DNA from 3 places in the Arthrobacter sp. P1_B11 genome. Region 2 is predicted to be linked to each of the others. Evidence: riboswitches for the same ligand, from Rfam matches in the RefSeq annotation. Region 2 holds a riboswitch; each other region holds the start of a gene.

What was found. A riboswitch is a leader RNA that binds a small molecule or an ion and turns the genes downstream of it on or off. The one in region 2 is predicted to bind cyclic di-AMP.
Region 1: linked by a shared signal. The riboswitch ahead of AC1D14_RS07565 (C40 family peptidase) and the one ahead of AC1D14_RS17360 (aggregation-promoting factor C-terminal-like domain-containing protein) in region 2 are both predicted to bind cyclic di-AMP.
Region 3: linked by a shared signal. The riboswitch ahead of AC1D14_RS20635 (C40 family peptidase) and the one ahead of AC1D14_RS17360 (aggregation-promoting factor C-terminal-like domain-containing protein) in region 2 are both predicted to bind cyclic di-AMP.

What each region holds. Positions count from the first base shown of each region.
Region 1 is NZ_JBFTZQ010000007.1:85,875-90,157, forward strand. Features, by position in the region: gene AC1D14_RS07555 (bile acid:sodium symporter family protein) at 1-780, opposite strand, end outside; gene AC1D14_RS07560 (GGDEF domain-containing protein) at 942-2,081, shown strand; gene AC1D14_RS07565 (C40 family peptidase) at 2,254-3,066, opposite strand; cyclic di-AMP (ydaO/yuaA leader) riboswitch at 3,070-3,258, opposite strand; gene AC1D14_RS07570 (SulP family inorganic anion transporter) at 3,381-4,283, opposite strand, start outside.
Region 2 is NZ_JBFTZQ010000025.1:9,397-13,679, reverse strand. Features, by position in the region: gene AC1D14_RS17365 (bifunctional glycosyltransferase family 2/GtrA family protein) at 1-314, opposite strand, end outside; gene AC1D14_RS17360 (aggregation-promoting factor C-terminal-like domain-containing protein) at 540-1,358, opposite strand; cyclic di-AMP (ydaO/yuaA leader) riboswitch at 1,364-1,527, opposite strand; gene AC1D14_RS17355 (HAMP domain-containing sensor histidine kinase) at 1,622-3,169, opposite strand; gene AC1D14_RS17350 (response regulator transcription factor) at 3,173-3,913, opposite strand; gene AC1D14_RS17345 (hypothetical protein) at 4,110-4,283, shown strand, end outside.
Region 3 is NZ_JBFTZQ010000037.1:24,145-28,345, forward strand. Features, by position in the region: gene AC1D14_RS20615 (DUF6457 domain-containing protein) at 1-25, opposite strand, end outside; gene mobA (molybdenum cofactor guanylyltransferase) at 72-743, opposite strand; gene AC1D14_RS20625 (HNH endonuclease) at 768-1,268, opposite strand; gene AC1D14_RS20630 (NlpC/P60 family protein) at 1,491-2,267, opposite strand; gene AC1D14_RS20635 (C40 family peptidase) at 2,368-2,958, opposite strand; cyclic di-AMP (ydaO/yuaA leader) riboswitch at 3,119-3,277, opposite strand; gene AC1D14_RS20640 (M23 family metallopeptidase) at 3,427-4,201, opposite strand, start outside.

The sequences.
Region 1 (4,283 bases), on a different contig from region 2:
CAGAACCACGGCGAGGAACACAATGCCCCCGGCGGCCACGATCTTGCTGGCGCTGCCAGCCACTACCACTGCCACAATCAGGGAAATTACGACGGCGGACGCCCACGGAAGTGCCGGCAGTGCCTTTGCGACCAGGTTCTTGAGGAACAGCCGCGCCAGCAGCCCGGCGATGACCGGCAACAAAACCGTCTTGACGATGTCGAGAACCATGCCCCCGGCGTCGATGCTCAGGAACGATCCGGCGAGGAAGAGCACCAGCACCGGAGTGACGATCGGGGCGATGAGCGTCGAAACGCTGGCGACGGCCACTGAGAGCGCAACATCGCCCTTGGCCAGGAACGCCATCACGTTGGAAGCCGTGCCGGAGGGTGCGCAACCCACCAGGATCAGGCCCACGGCAAGCGCGGGCTCCAAGTGAAGCAGCTGTGCGATCAGCCAGCCCGCTCCGGGCATGATCACGTAGTGGGCAACGATGCCGAGCACCACCGCCCAAGGCCGCTTGGCCACCGCCGCGAAATCCGGCGGCGTGAGCGTCAGGCCCATGCAGAACATGATGATGCCCAGCAGGTAAGGAACGCCGGGGCCAAGCGGTTTGAACGCACCGGGGAGAAGGAAGCCCGCCACGCCGGCGGCGAGCACCAGCAGGGGGAAAACGGTCACGGCGACGCGGGCAATCTTCGCCTCCGCGGCCAGCGCCGGGTTCAGGGGCTCGACGGCGGCGTCAGCGGCGAGCGGAGCGGCGAGCGGAGCGGTTTCGGGTTTTGTTGTTGCCTCAAGCATCCAATAATGCTGACACTGAATTGCGCGTCGGGGAAATTCGTGAACAGATGTCAGACAAATGTGTCGGCGCTTACAAAAATTTTGGTAAGCGTCCTGATAGTTGAGCCTTCAGCGGTGCGATACTGGGTCAGCAATGAATGGGGATTCGGGGGAGATGCGGCATGGTGCTCGACACGGCAACACTGCGGGTTGCCTTTGCCGTGATGGCTCTGGCCCTGGGTCTCTTGTTTTACTTCTCGGCTTTCCGCAGTACGCGCTCCCCGTACAGCGGGTGGTGGTGCCTCGCCTTGCTGCTGTTTCTCTCGGGTTCCGCCTGCTTTCTCCTCAACGGCACGCCCCAGCAGTGGTGGGCCAATACGTTGGGGAATATCCTGCTCGTTGCCGGTGCGTCCAGTGCCTGGGCAGGCGCGCGTTCGCTGCGAACGCCGGGATACAACTTCTGGCTCCTCACCGCCGTGCCCGTCTCCGCGGGAATAGCTTCCGCTGTTGATCACCCCGGTTCGAACATCTGGTCCGGCGGCGCCGTTTTCCTGGCGTCGATGTCCCTGATGATCGGCCTCACGGCACGCGAACTGTGGCGCTTGGAGCCGGGCTATTCAAGGGTCCGTATACCCATGGCCATCGTGGCTGCGGGCGTGTCGGCGTTCTACCTGGGCCGGCTGGTCGTGTTTATCGCCGAGGGCCCGAACAGCCCAACGTTTGTCGCCTACTTCGGGTCCGCCATAACCACGCTTGTCACCATGGTGCTCCTGGCGGTGGTTTCGTTCAGCATGGCCGGGCTCAGTACCGAACAGCAGACGCGGGCGCTGCGAACCGTCGCCACCCAGGACGGCCTCACGGGCCTTCTCAACCGTTCTGCGTTCCTGGACAGAGCAGCCAAGCAGTTGCGCCGCAGCCCGCTGACCGAGAGCTTTGGATCGCTGATCCTGGCGGACCTTGATCACTTCAAATCCATCAATGACACCTACGGCCACGCGGCCGGCGATCTGGCGCTTCGGGCCTTCGCCGACGCCTGCCGCGCGACCGTCCGCTCAACTGACATCGTGGGCAGGTATGGCGGCGAGGAGTTCATCCTGGTGGTACCGGGGGCAAGCCCCTACCGCGCCGAGACCATCACGGCGGAGATCAGCCGTCGGCTCGCCGACGGCGCCCTGCCCGATGTGCCCAGGATGCCCACGGTCAGTTACGGCATCGCGCTGATCGAAGCCGGAACGGCAAGCCTGGACCAGCCGATCGCCGCCGCCGATGCCGCGCTGTACGAGGCAAAGTCCCGGGGGCGCAACCGCAGCGTGCAGGGCTAAGTGGGGCGGGCCCGCCGAGCACGAAAGAGCCGGTGCACCGCTGCCCCCAAGGCAGCGGAACACCGGCTCGTTCCAGCGCGCGGCTCGTTCCAGCGCGCGGCTCGTTCCAGCGCGCGGCTCGTTGCAGCGCGCGGCTGGAGTGCGCGGTGATGCGCACAGCGAATGCGGGCTGTTAGGCGTGGGCTCGCACGAAGGTGACCGGACCCGTGGCTGTCAGCCAGGACAGCGGGTGCACCACGGTCTCGTTGACACCGTTCATGCCGCCGCTGAGGACCTTGCCTCCGCCGACGAAGATTCCCACGTGGCCGGACTGCACAACCATGTCTCCGGGCTGGGGGGTGGAGACGACGGATCCGTAGTTCATGAACTGCATCGGAGCGAGGTCGCCCACCGGAATGCCGGAAGCGCCCAGGGCCTTCTCCACCATCGCGGTGCAGTCCTGGGTGATCCCCAGCTGTGCGTAGGCCGCCGAGACCATCGAGGCGTTCACGCTGCCGGCTGCTGCTGCGTGAGCAGGAGCCTTTGCGGGGGCCGGGGCGGCCTGGACGGTGATCTTCGGAGCCGGCGCGATTTTCGGTGCCGGAGCGGCAACAGGTGCAGCAATCGGAGCGGCAGCAGGTGCCGGGGCAGCAGCGGGGGTTGCGGGGGCCGGTGCTTCAATCACGGGCGCTTCCACCACGGGTGCCGGGGTGGACTTCACGGCGGGGCGCTCGAAGTCGATCTTGACGCTGGCGTCCGCGCTCAGCGGCGCTTGTACGTGGCTGACGGCTTCGGGGGCCGCGGCCGGGGCCGCGTTCTTCTGGGCCGGGGCGCTGGCGGCGTTCGCTGCCATGCTGCCGGTGAAGGCAAGTCCCGATGCTGCGAGGATGACGGCGGCCTGGCGTCCCAGTCCTCCGGCGTTGGCCGTGACAGCGCGGGAGACGGAAGCGAAGCGGTTTGAACGGCTGGCCGCTGTGCGGCGGGCAGGGGTAGTGCGTGACGACATGAAGGAGCCTCTCCCGATGCCTGCGAGGTGAGCTGTCGGATTCGGATGGGAGACACCCGGCCGCGCGCCTGAACGGAATCAGGAACTGTGCGGCTTCACCCCAAGGCCCGTAGAAACAGGCCGAAAATTGGTTTCCCCGTCTCTGCCGGACATGGTCTTCGAGAGGATCCCGGGCTGCGGCAGAGTTAGGCAATCAGCGCGGGAGCGCCCTCCTCGGTGAGGAAGGCACGGTTTCAACGGTACGCGAGCGAACGCCGAAAGTCACATTAAGGTAACGACACGCTGTTATGTGCGGGATTTTTGGGCTGTATGCATTAGTGCCCGGCGTTGAGTTTACCGGCCAGCCTTTCGCGCATCTGGATGCTGGCAGAGTTCAGGCCGATCAGCTCAACCTCCCGGCCGTGGCGCCGGTACTTCTCCGTCACCGCGTCCAGTACGGCGACGGTGGAGGCGTCCCAGAGGTGCGAGGCGTGCAGGTCGATGACCACTCCGGAGATGCGCGGCTCGGCGTCCTGGGCGTAGTCGAACTGCGTGTAGAGGTCGTTGGAGGAGGCGAAGAACAGTTCGCCGTCTACGGTGTACGTGGCCACGGTCCTGCCGTTCAGCTCCACCTCGGTCCGTTCAACGGTGGCGAAGTGGGCCACGCGCCGGGCGAACATGGCCATCGCCGCGAGCACCCCGACGCCGACGCCGATCGCCAGGTTGTGCGTCGCCACCACGGTGGCCACGGTAATCACCATGACAGCGGTCTCGGACCTCGGCATGCGCTTCAGGGTCTTCGGAGCCACCGAGTGCCAGTCGAAGGTGATAGCCGAAACGAAAATCATGACGGCCACCAGGGCGGCCATGGGGATCAGCCCCACGACGTCGCCCAACACCACCACCAGCACCAGCAGGAAGACGCCGGCCAGGAAGGTGGAGATCCGGCTCCGCGCACCGGAGCTCTTCACGTTGATCATGGTCTGGCCGATCACGGCACAGCCGCCCATGCCGCCCAGGAAACCGGTGAGGATGTTAGCCACGCCCTGCCCCCAGGATTCACGGGTCTTGTTGGAGCGAGTGTCCGTGATGTCATCCACGAACTTGGCTGTCATGAGTGATTCCAGCAGTCCCACGAGCGCCATGGACAGTGCAAAGGGCGCGACCACCTGGAGCGTCTCCCAGGTCAGGGGAACGTTGGGGATGAATACCGAGGGGAGGCTTTCCGGCAGCTGCCC
Region 2 (4,283 bases):
GCGGTCTTGAGGGTGTCGTCCGTGCTCGCGTTGTCCGCCACGGTGATGCGGAACGGGTGCGGGAAGCTGCCCCGGAGATGCGCATGCAGCCGGCGCAGGCACTCCTCCAGGTCGCGTTCCTCGTTGTAGACGGGGATGGTCACGTCCAGCACGGGAACCGCGGCGGCGGTGTCGATGGGTGAGCGCCGCAGATGCCGTGCACGGGCAACGGCCGGGCTGTGCCCGTCAGACGGCGCGGAGTGGACCCGCGCGGGCGGCTGGGGGTGCAGTGGAGGGTGCGGCTGGGTTCCTGAGGCCTGGTCTGTGAGGGTCATGCTTCAACAGTGGCGGGGCCTCATATGAGGGTTTTAGGGCGAAGCTGTGCGGGGGCTGTGGAAGTTTTGGCCCCTTGGAAGGGCGGCCGCCGCATTTCTGCACCGCTTCCCGGCCGCGCCCACGTGCAGGGACGCCGACGGCCCCCGGATCACGTGGATCCGGGGGCCGTCGAAAAACTCAAAGGGGTGCAGAAACGCGCGCTCCGCTTCCCACCGACTGGCGGCTTAGTACCAGTTGTTGGCGAGGTGGAAGTTCAGGGCGCTGCAGGGGGAGCCGTAGCGTTCCTTGACGTAGTCCAGGCCCCAGTTGATCTGCGTGCGGTAGTTGGTGCGGTAGTCCGGTCCGGCGCTCGCCATTTTCTCGGCAGGCAGGGACTGCACCACGCCGTAGGCGCCGCTGCTCGCGTTGGTGGCGGTGGTGCGCCATTCGGACTCCTTGGTCCAGAGCCTCTGCAGGCACTGCATCTGGTCCGCGGCCCAGCCGAAGGAGGACAGCTTGCTGGCTGCATAAGCCTGAGCGCCGGCGGGGTCATCCACCGCGGCAGGAGCAGCGGGCTTAGCCACCGGAGCGGCAGCCCGGACCGGGGCCACCTTGGCAGCCGGCACGGCAGCAGCCTTCGCCGGAGCAGCGGCGGGCTTGGCTGCCGTTGCCTTCGGGGCGGCCTTGGCAGCGGGAGCCTTCGCGGCGGCGGCCGGCTTGGCGGCGGACTGCGGGGCCAAAGCGGCTGATGTCGGCGCCGGCAGGGCGGAGATCAGCGTCTTGTCGAAGTTGAGCGTTGACGCCGCGTCGGCCGTGGCGGAGGCCGCTGCGGGGCTGGCTACCGGGGCAGCCTGCTCGGCGGCCTGGCTGGCCGCACCGACACCGATGAGCACGGCACACGCCGTGGTCACCACGGCCGCGCGGCGGCCGAATGACGGGATGTCAGCAGTGAGCCGGCCCCAGGCCGACATGGGCCGGACAGGTTCGGCGCGGTGGCGTGAAAGCTTCTGCCGGGACTGCGTGGAAGCGCGATCAGGGCGCGTTTGTACCTTGAATTCAGACATGGTGGATTGCCTCTCAACACCTGCGGAGTTAGCTGTCGGGTTCGGATGAGGTCATCCGGCCGCACGGCGATTCACGTGTCGGCTTCACCCCAAGGGCTTGATGCGGATTGCCCGGGACTCTGGTTCCCCCGCCTCTGCCTGGTCAAGCGGAATCCGGGAAGCGGCAGAGCTGGGCGTCCATCCGGATATGCGGCCCTGGTGGTGGCCGCACTCTATCGACCGTACAGGAGGCTCACGCTTAAGTCACATTTAGGTAACAGAGATCACGACGACGGCGCGTCGCCTTGTGCAGGCAGTCGGACCGCGAATTCGGTGCGGCCGGGCCGTGAGGAGACCTCCACCGTGCCGCCGTGGGCTTCCACGATCGACTGCACAATGGAAAGCCCCAGCCCGCTGGTTCCTTCGGCGGAAGCCTGCCCGGACGGGGCCGCCGTCTGGGCGCCCGGCGCCGCCGGCACGGGGGTCGCCCGGGCCGCGTCTGCGCGGGCAAAACGCGCGAAGACCCGGTCCACGAACTCCGCGGGGATGCCCGCGCCGTCGTCCGTCACGGTGATCACTGCACTGCCGTCGGCGGACCTCATGACTCCGGTGACCACCGTGGTGCCCGGCCCGGTGTGCTTGCGCGCGTTGGAGAGCAGGTTGACCAGCACCTGGTGAAGCTGTGAGGCGTCGCCGCGCACCACTACCGGCTCTTCGGGAAGTTCGAGGTGCCAGTTGCGGTCGGGCGCCATGACCTTTTCATCGCTAACTGTCTCGATCACCAGCTGCGTGAGGTCCACGTCGCTGAGCTTTAGCGGTTGCCCCTCGTCAAGCCGCGCGAGCAGCAGGAGGTCCTCCACCAGCGTGGTCATCCGCACGGACTGGCTCTGGACGCGGGCGAGGGAGCGCTGGCCGTCGGGCGTGAACTTCTCGGTCATGCGCATCAGCTCGGTGTAGCCGCGGATGGCCGTGAGCGGCGTGCGGAGCTCGTGCGACGCGTCGGCCACGAACTGGCGGACCTTCATTTCGCTCTCCTGCCGCGCCTCGAGGGCATTGGACACGTTGTCCAGCATGAGGTTGAGGGCATGGCCTACGCTGCCCACTTCCGTTCCGGGGTGGGCGTTCGACGGCGGGACGCGGACGGCGAGTGCCACCTCACCGGCGTCGAGGGGCAGGCGGGAAACCTGCGTGGCCACCTCCGAGAGCTGTTCGAGCGGCTTCATGGTGCGGCGGATGAGCACGGTTCCGGCGAGGCCGATGAGGACGAGGCCACCCAGCGACACCAAGGTGATGGTCACAACAAGGGACGTCAGGGTGTTCTGCTTTTCGGTGAGGGGAAGCCCGGTCACCATGACGTCGCCATAGGGCGACTGGGCGGCAACCAGCCGGTAGGCCCCCGTGGACAGGGTGCGGTCAACGGGGACGCCGTCGCGGCGCAGGCCCAAAAGAACCTGGTCGTCTGCCGCCGACAGTGTCTTGCGGGTGAGATCGGCGGCCAGGAAACCAGCACTGCTGACCTCGCCGTCCTGGATCCTGGCTGCTATGGTGCCGACGCGTTGGCCCCTGCCTTCGAGGGGATCGGGCTTATTGCCCGATCCGCCGAGCGGGGGACGGCCAAAGTCCCGGGCCCTGTCAGCTGCGCCGGTGAGTTGATCGTCGAGCTGGCGGGTGAGGAACGAGTCCATGCTGGCGTAGCTGAACAGGCCCACCGCGGCGCAGATGGCCACGAGCAGCGCCATGGCAACGAGGACCAGCCGGGTGCGGAGATGCCAGGTGCCGGGCTTCAGCACGCTGCGGCGCGGCGTTCGGGTGGCTCCGGAAAGGCTTGTCACGGCCTAGTCTGCCGGTTTGATGACGTAGCCCGCTCCGCGGACCGTGTGGATCATCGGCGGGTGCACGGCATCCACCTTTTTGCGCAGGTACGAGATGTAGAGCTCGACGATGTTGGCCTGGCCCCCGAAGTCGTAGTTCCAGACACGGTCCAGGATCTGGGCCTTGCTCACCACCCGCTTGGGGTTTTCCATGAGGTAGCGCAGCAGCTCGAACTGGGTGGCCGTGAGCTGGAGTTCGTCACCGGCGCGGGTGACTTCACGGGTGTCCAGGTTCAGGACCAGGTCTCCCACCACGAGTTCCGCAGAGTCCATCGCCGCCACGCCGGAGCGCTGCACGAGGCGGTGAAGGCGCAGCAGGACTTCCTCCATGCTGAAGGGCTTGGTGACGTAGTCGTCGCCGCCGGCAGCGAGGCCCGCGATGCGGTCCTGTACTGCGTCCTTGGCGGTCAGGAACAGCGCCGGCACTTCCGGTGCGAAGGCACGGATCCTGCCGAGCAGCTCAACGCCGTCGAAGCCGGGAAGCATCACATCCAACACGAGGACGTCCGGGCGGAACTCCTTGGCGAGCTTGACCGCCTCAGGGCCGTCGGCCGCAACGGCAACGGACCAGCCCGCCATGCGCAGTCCCATGCTCATGAGCTCGGACAGGCTGGGTTCGTCGTCGACCACCAGGGCACGGATGGGGGAGCCGTCCGGATGGGTGAGCTGGGGAAGGTTGTTGGTCATGGAGTGCGAAGTGGCCATGGGACAACTCTCCGTTCTGCGGTTTAGCCGGCGCTTTGGGGTTCCTGTGCGCCGGCTGTGAATCCCAGCGTAGCGAGCTGGACAGGGGAGAGGGGCTTTTCGAGATCACAGGCATGGCTCTTGCCCTGCACAGGCCAGTCACAGGAAGGCTTCCCAGTCTGGAAGGGCCATAATCAGCACCCCAAAGGAGATAGCTATGAGCGGACAGCAGCAACCACCTGTTCCCGAGGCCCGCCCCGTACCCCAGTCTCATCCCGCCACCGAACCGGTGTCCCTGGCCCAGCCGGCGGCGGCCACTGAACCCGTGCCTGCCACAACCCCCGTTCCGGAGCCGTCGCCGGGCTGGGGCGCCGGATGGGGAGCGCCGCCG
Region 3 (4,201 bases), on a different contig from region 2:
CAAGCGTTTCGTCCTGGCTTTTCATGCCTGCCTCCAAACTCAAACTGCGGCTGCGACGTTCCGGGCCGGGCTCATCGTCCCTGCCCTTCGACTCCTAATGCGGCGGCATCATCCCAGGTATCCACATCATCTGTGGAGCCGGCGGGGACGGTGACAGCCTGTACGTCAAGCCTAGCAAGGAGAGCGAAAACTGACCCGTGATCCAGGGTGTTCCGTGCGGCTGCATCGTCCACGGCGCGTTTTAGCGCAGCCGTGCTGTAAAAGCCGGCCAGCGGCTGGCGGCGTCCGTCTCCGGATGCGGCCATGACGCCATCTTTTCCCTGGGAGGCACGCGCGGCATCTCCGGGGGCCGCAGCCCGGAGAGCGTCCAGAAGAGCATGGACGGCATCTTGCGCGCGCGGCATGTCACACGCGAGGACCAGGGTCAGTGTTGCGGCCTGTGTCTCTGTGCCTTCCAGTCTTCCGGCGGTTCCAGCGTCCGGTGCCGGGTCCGGCCGCTGCAGCCGGTCCAGGCCTGCGGCGATCGCCGCAGCAGGCCCGGCGAAGGGCGGATCCTCGCGGCAGTTCAGCACGCCGGACGGAAGGTTCGTGTCCGGCCCCACCACCACAATCCGGCGGGCACCACGGGCAGCCGCGATGGACCGGCTAAGGAGGCTCTCGCCGTCGTATGTCAGCTCGGACTTGGGCGAGCCGCCAAGCCGCGAGGAGCGGCCGCCGGCAAGGATTATTGCGTCGAATTCCACATCCCCAGCGTAGTGCCGGGCAGGTTACGCGGCGGTCTCCGGAAGCAGGAACGGATCCCACGCCGGCGTGGGCTTCTCCAGTTCCTTGATCTGCCAGATGGTGCCTACGGGCGGCGCCGGGGCGAACCGCAGCTTCCAGCCCATTTCAGCAGGCGTGTGGTCTCCCTTGACGTTATTACAGCGGAGGCAGGCCGCCACGAGGTTCTCCCATGAATCGGCACCGCCCCGCGATTTTGGCTGGACATGGTCAATGGTGTGGGCTGCCTTGCCGCAGTAGGCACACCGGTGCCCGTCCCTGCGAAGGACGCCACGCCGGCTGACGGCGGTGATCATGTTGTAGCGCGGCCGGATGTAGCGGTTAAGGAGGATCACGGACGGGCGGCCCATGATGTCCTGCGGCCCGACGACAGGATCGTCGCCTTCGGCCACCACGCTAGCTTTTCCAGTGAGCACAAGGACCAGCGCCCGGCGGAAGGTCACAACCGCCAGCGGTTCATATCCAGCATTCAGAACGAGAGTGCGCATGCACATACCTCTTCACGGCCGCACCCGGCAGAGGCGCGAGGGCCGGCTGCCCTCTGCATGTCCGGGCTATGGATCGACACCACAAGAGTAAACACTCAAGGGGCGGATCGGCGAATCGACGGAATGCACTCTGACGCCGTGTCGGCATGGCAACCGGGCCTACGGGCATGCAAAAGGACCCCTGCCGCAGTGGCAGGGGTCCCTTTCTAAGCCTTGGTAGTCTTAGCCGCCGACGCGGATGAAGACCGGGCCGGAGCCGACGTTTACGCTGAACAGTGCGGTGGTTCCGCCGTTCCAGCCGCCGTGGACAGCCTGGCCGTTGCCGACGTAGACAGCGATGTGGGCCATGCCCATGCCGCCGTTTTCGTAGTAGGCAAGGTCGCCCGGCTGGGCTTCAGCAGCGCTGACGGTGCGGCCGAGGGACAGGTAGCCTGCCGGCCAGCCGTGGTAGTTGATGCCCACGGCGGCCAGGGAGTTGGTCGCCAGCGCGGTGCAGTCCTGTGAAACACCCAGCTGCGCGTAAGCAGCAGCGGCGATCGAAGCGCCCATGCCGCTTCCGGAAGCGGTCTTGGCGGCGGCAGGAGCGGCCGGAGCAGCCTCAACGGCAGCGGCGGTCTTTACTGCCGGAGCAGCCTCGACGGCGGGAGCAGCTTCCTGCACCTGAACGACGGGCTTGGGTGCCTCGACGACGGGAGCGGCCGTGGTGGAAACAGCCGGCTTCTCGTAGGAGATGGCGATGCTGGACGCAGCGGAAATGGTTGCCGGAGCAACGGACTGCACTTCCAGGGCGGAAACAGGAACCGATTCACGCTGAACGTTGGTCTCGGCAGCGTTTGCAGCGATACCGCTGGTCAGGACCAGGCCGGACGCGGCAGCGATAACTGCGGCCTGGCGGCCCATGCCACCGGCGTTGTCGCCGACAGCCTTGGCGATGACAGCCAGCGAGTTGGTCTTGGTGACCTCGGCGCGGTGGCGTGCAATGGTCGCACGTGTAGTCATAAGTTTCTCTCTTTCGTGTTCCACGGACCGCGGTAGCAGGACGTGGCTTAGCGACGCGCCGGCATCTTGGGGGTAAGCCGGCGCGTCCCGAACGGGATTTTTAGCGAAGGGTGAAGAAGGAGGACGTGCCCGTGGCGGACGCAGCGTGCAGGATCGTTCCATCCGAAGGGTTCAGGGCGCTGATCATCATGCCGTTGCCAACGTAGATGCCCACGTGGGCGCCGCCGTTCTGCATGACCAGGTCGCCCGGAGCGGGTGTCGAGGTGGGCTTCATTGCAGTCCAGGCGTTGACGCGGGGAATGCTGATGCCTGCCTGCGCGTAAACCCACTGGGTGAAGCCGGAGCAGTCCCAGCCGTTAGGAGTGGTGCCACCCCAGACGTACGGGTGGCCGATACCGGTGTAGGCAATGGCCGCCAGCCCTGACGTTGCGGCGGCGGAGCCTGCGGCATCCACCAGCTTGCTCGCCTTGGCAGTAACGGTTTCGGCAGTATCAGTCGCACCATTGGCCGCGTCGTCGCTGGACTGCGCGGCCAGAGTCTCGATGACCGGCGCTGCCTCGGTGGTGACGGCAGGACGCTCGAAGGAGACAGTTGCGGTTGGTGCGGCGGTCACAGCAAGCTGCGTGGCCTGGGATCCGGACTCCGTGGAGGCGGAAACACCGATGTTGGTGTCGGCTGCGTTAGCCGGCATGCCAATGCTCAGGATGAGCCCTGAAGCAGCTGCGATAACAGCTGCCTGGCGACCTACTGTGCCGGCATTGGCGCTTACTGCCTTGGACACTGAGTCCAACGGGTTCGTACGAACCGTTTGCGCACGGTGGCGCGCAGAATTGTGGCGTGAAGACACGAAGGTAGCCTCTCCCAATGCCTACGAGGTGAGCTGTCGGATTCGGATGGGAGTCACCCGGCCGCGCCGCTTCCTGGGAAGCTTTGCGACTTAACCCCAAGGCCTTCTTGCGAAGACCAAAATTGGTTCCCCCGCCCCTGCCAGACGATGTCATGCGAACGGACCTTGAGCGGTGGCAGAGTTAGGCAATCCACTCAAAGGCGTCAACTTCGGAAAAGTTGACGCGGTTTAGACGGTACAGCAGTTCGGAGCGAATGTCACATTCAGGTCACGGCATGTCACAAGAATGCGAGAGTTCTCCATCGGTTTTACTTAAAGCCAGCCCAGAGGGTCAACGACTTCTCCGTTGACCATCACCTCGAAGTGGAGGTGGCAGCCCGTCGAGGCGCCGGTGGTCCCGCTGAGAGCGATTACGTCACCGCGGTTGACCTTCTGGCCGACGCGGACACTCGAAGAGGACAGGTGGTTATACGTGGTCTCGAGGCCGTTGCCGTGGTTGATCACAACCCTGTTGCCGCCCCCGTAGGGGTGCCAACCGGCGAAGGTGACCGTGCCGCTGGCCGCGGCGAACACCTGGGTTCCGCACTCGGCGGCAAAGTCCTGGCCCCGGTGAAATTCCCCGGAGCCCCCGGTGATCGGGCTGACGCGGTATCCGAACGGAGACGATTTGACCATGGTGGTCAGGGGCGCACCAAGGCTGCCCGCCGAGGCGGCGCGGGTGATGCTGCCGGCCGACTGTGCACTGAGGAGCTGCTTGAGCTTGCTGTCCGGGTCACCCTGGGTGGAGACGGACGTTCGGCTGAAGTCGATCTTTGCGGCCGCCTCAGCGGACACCTGCGGCTGGACACGGGAGGACAGCGCCGCGGCCCCGCCCTGGTCAGCGGTGGCCATGACCGGACTGGTTGCAGGAACCGTGACTGTCAGCAGGAGGCCTGTGGCAGCTAGTGCGACTCCGGCCTTCTGGCCCACTCCGCTTGCGGCTGCGAAGTCGGTGACCTGGCGGAACGGACTGCGGTGCCTCCGTGCTTCGCGCTGCGCATCCCGCGGACGCTCCCCTGCGAAGACTTCGGCGGCGCGCGGCTCCGCA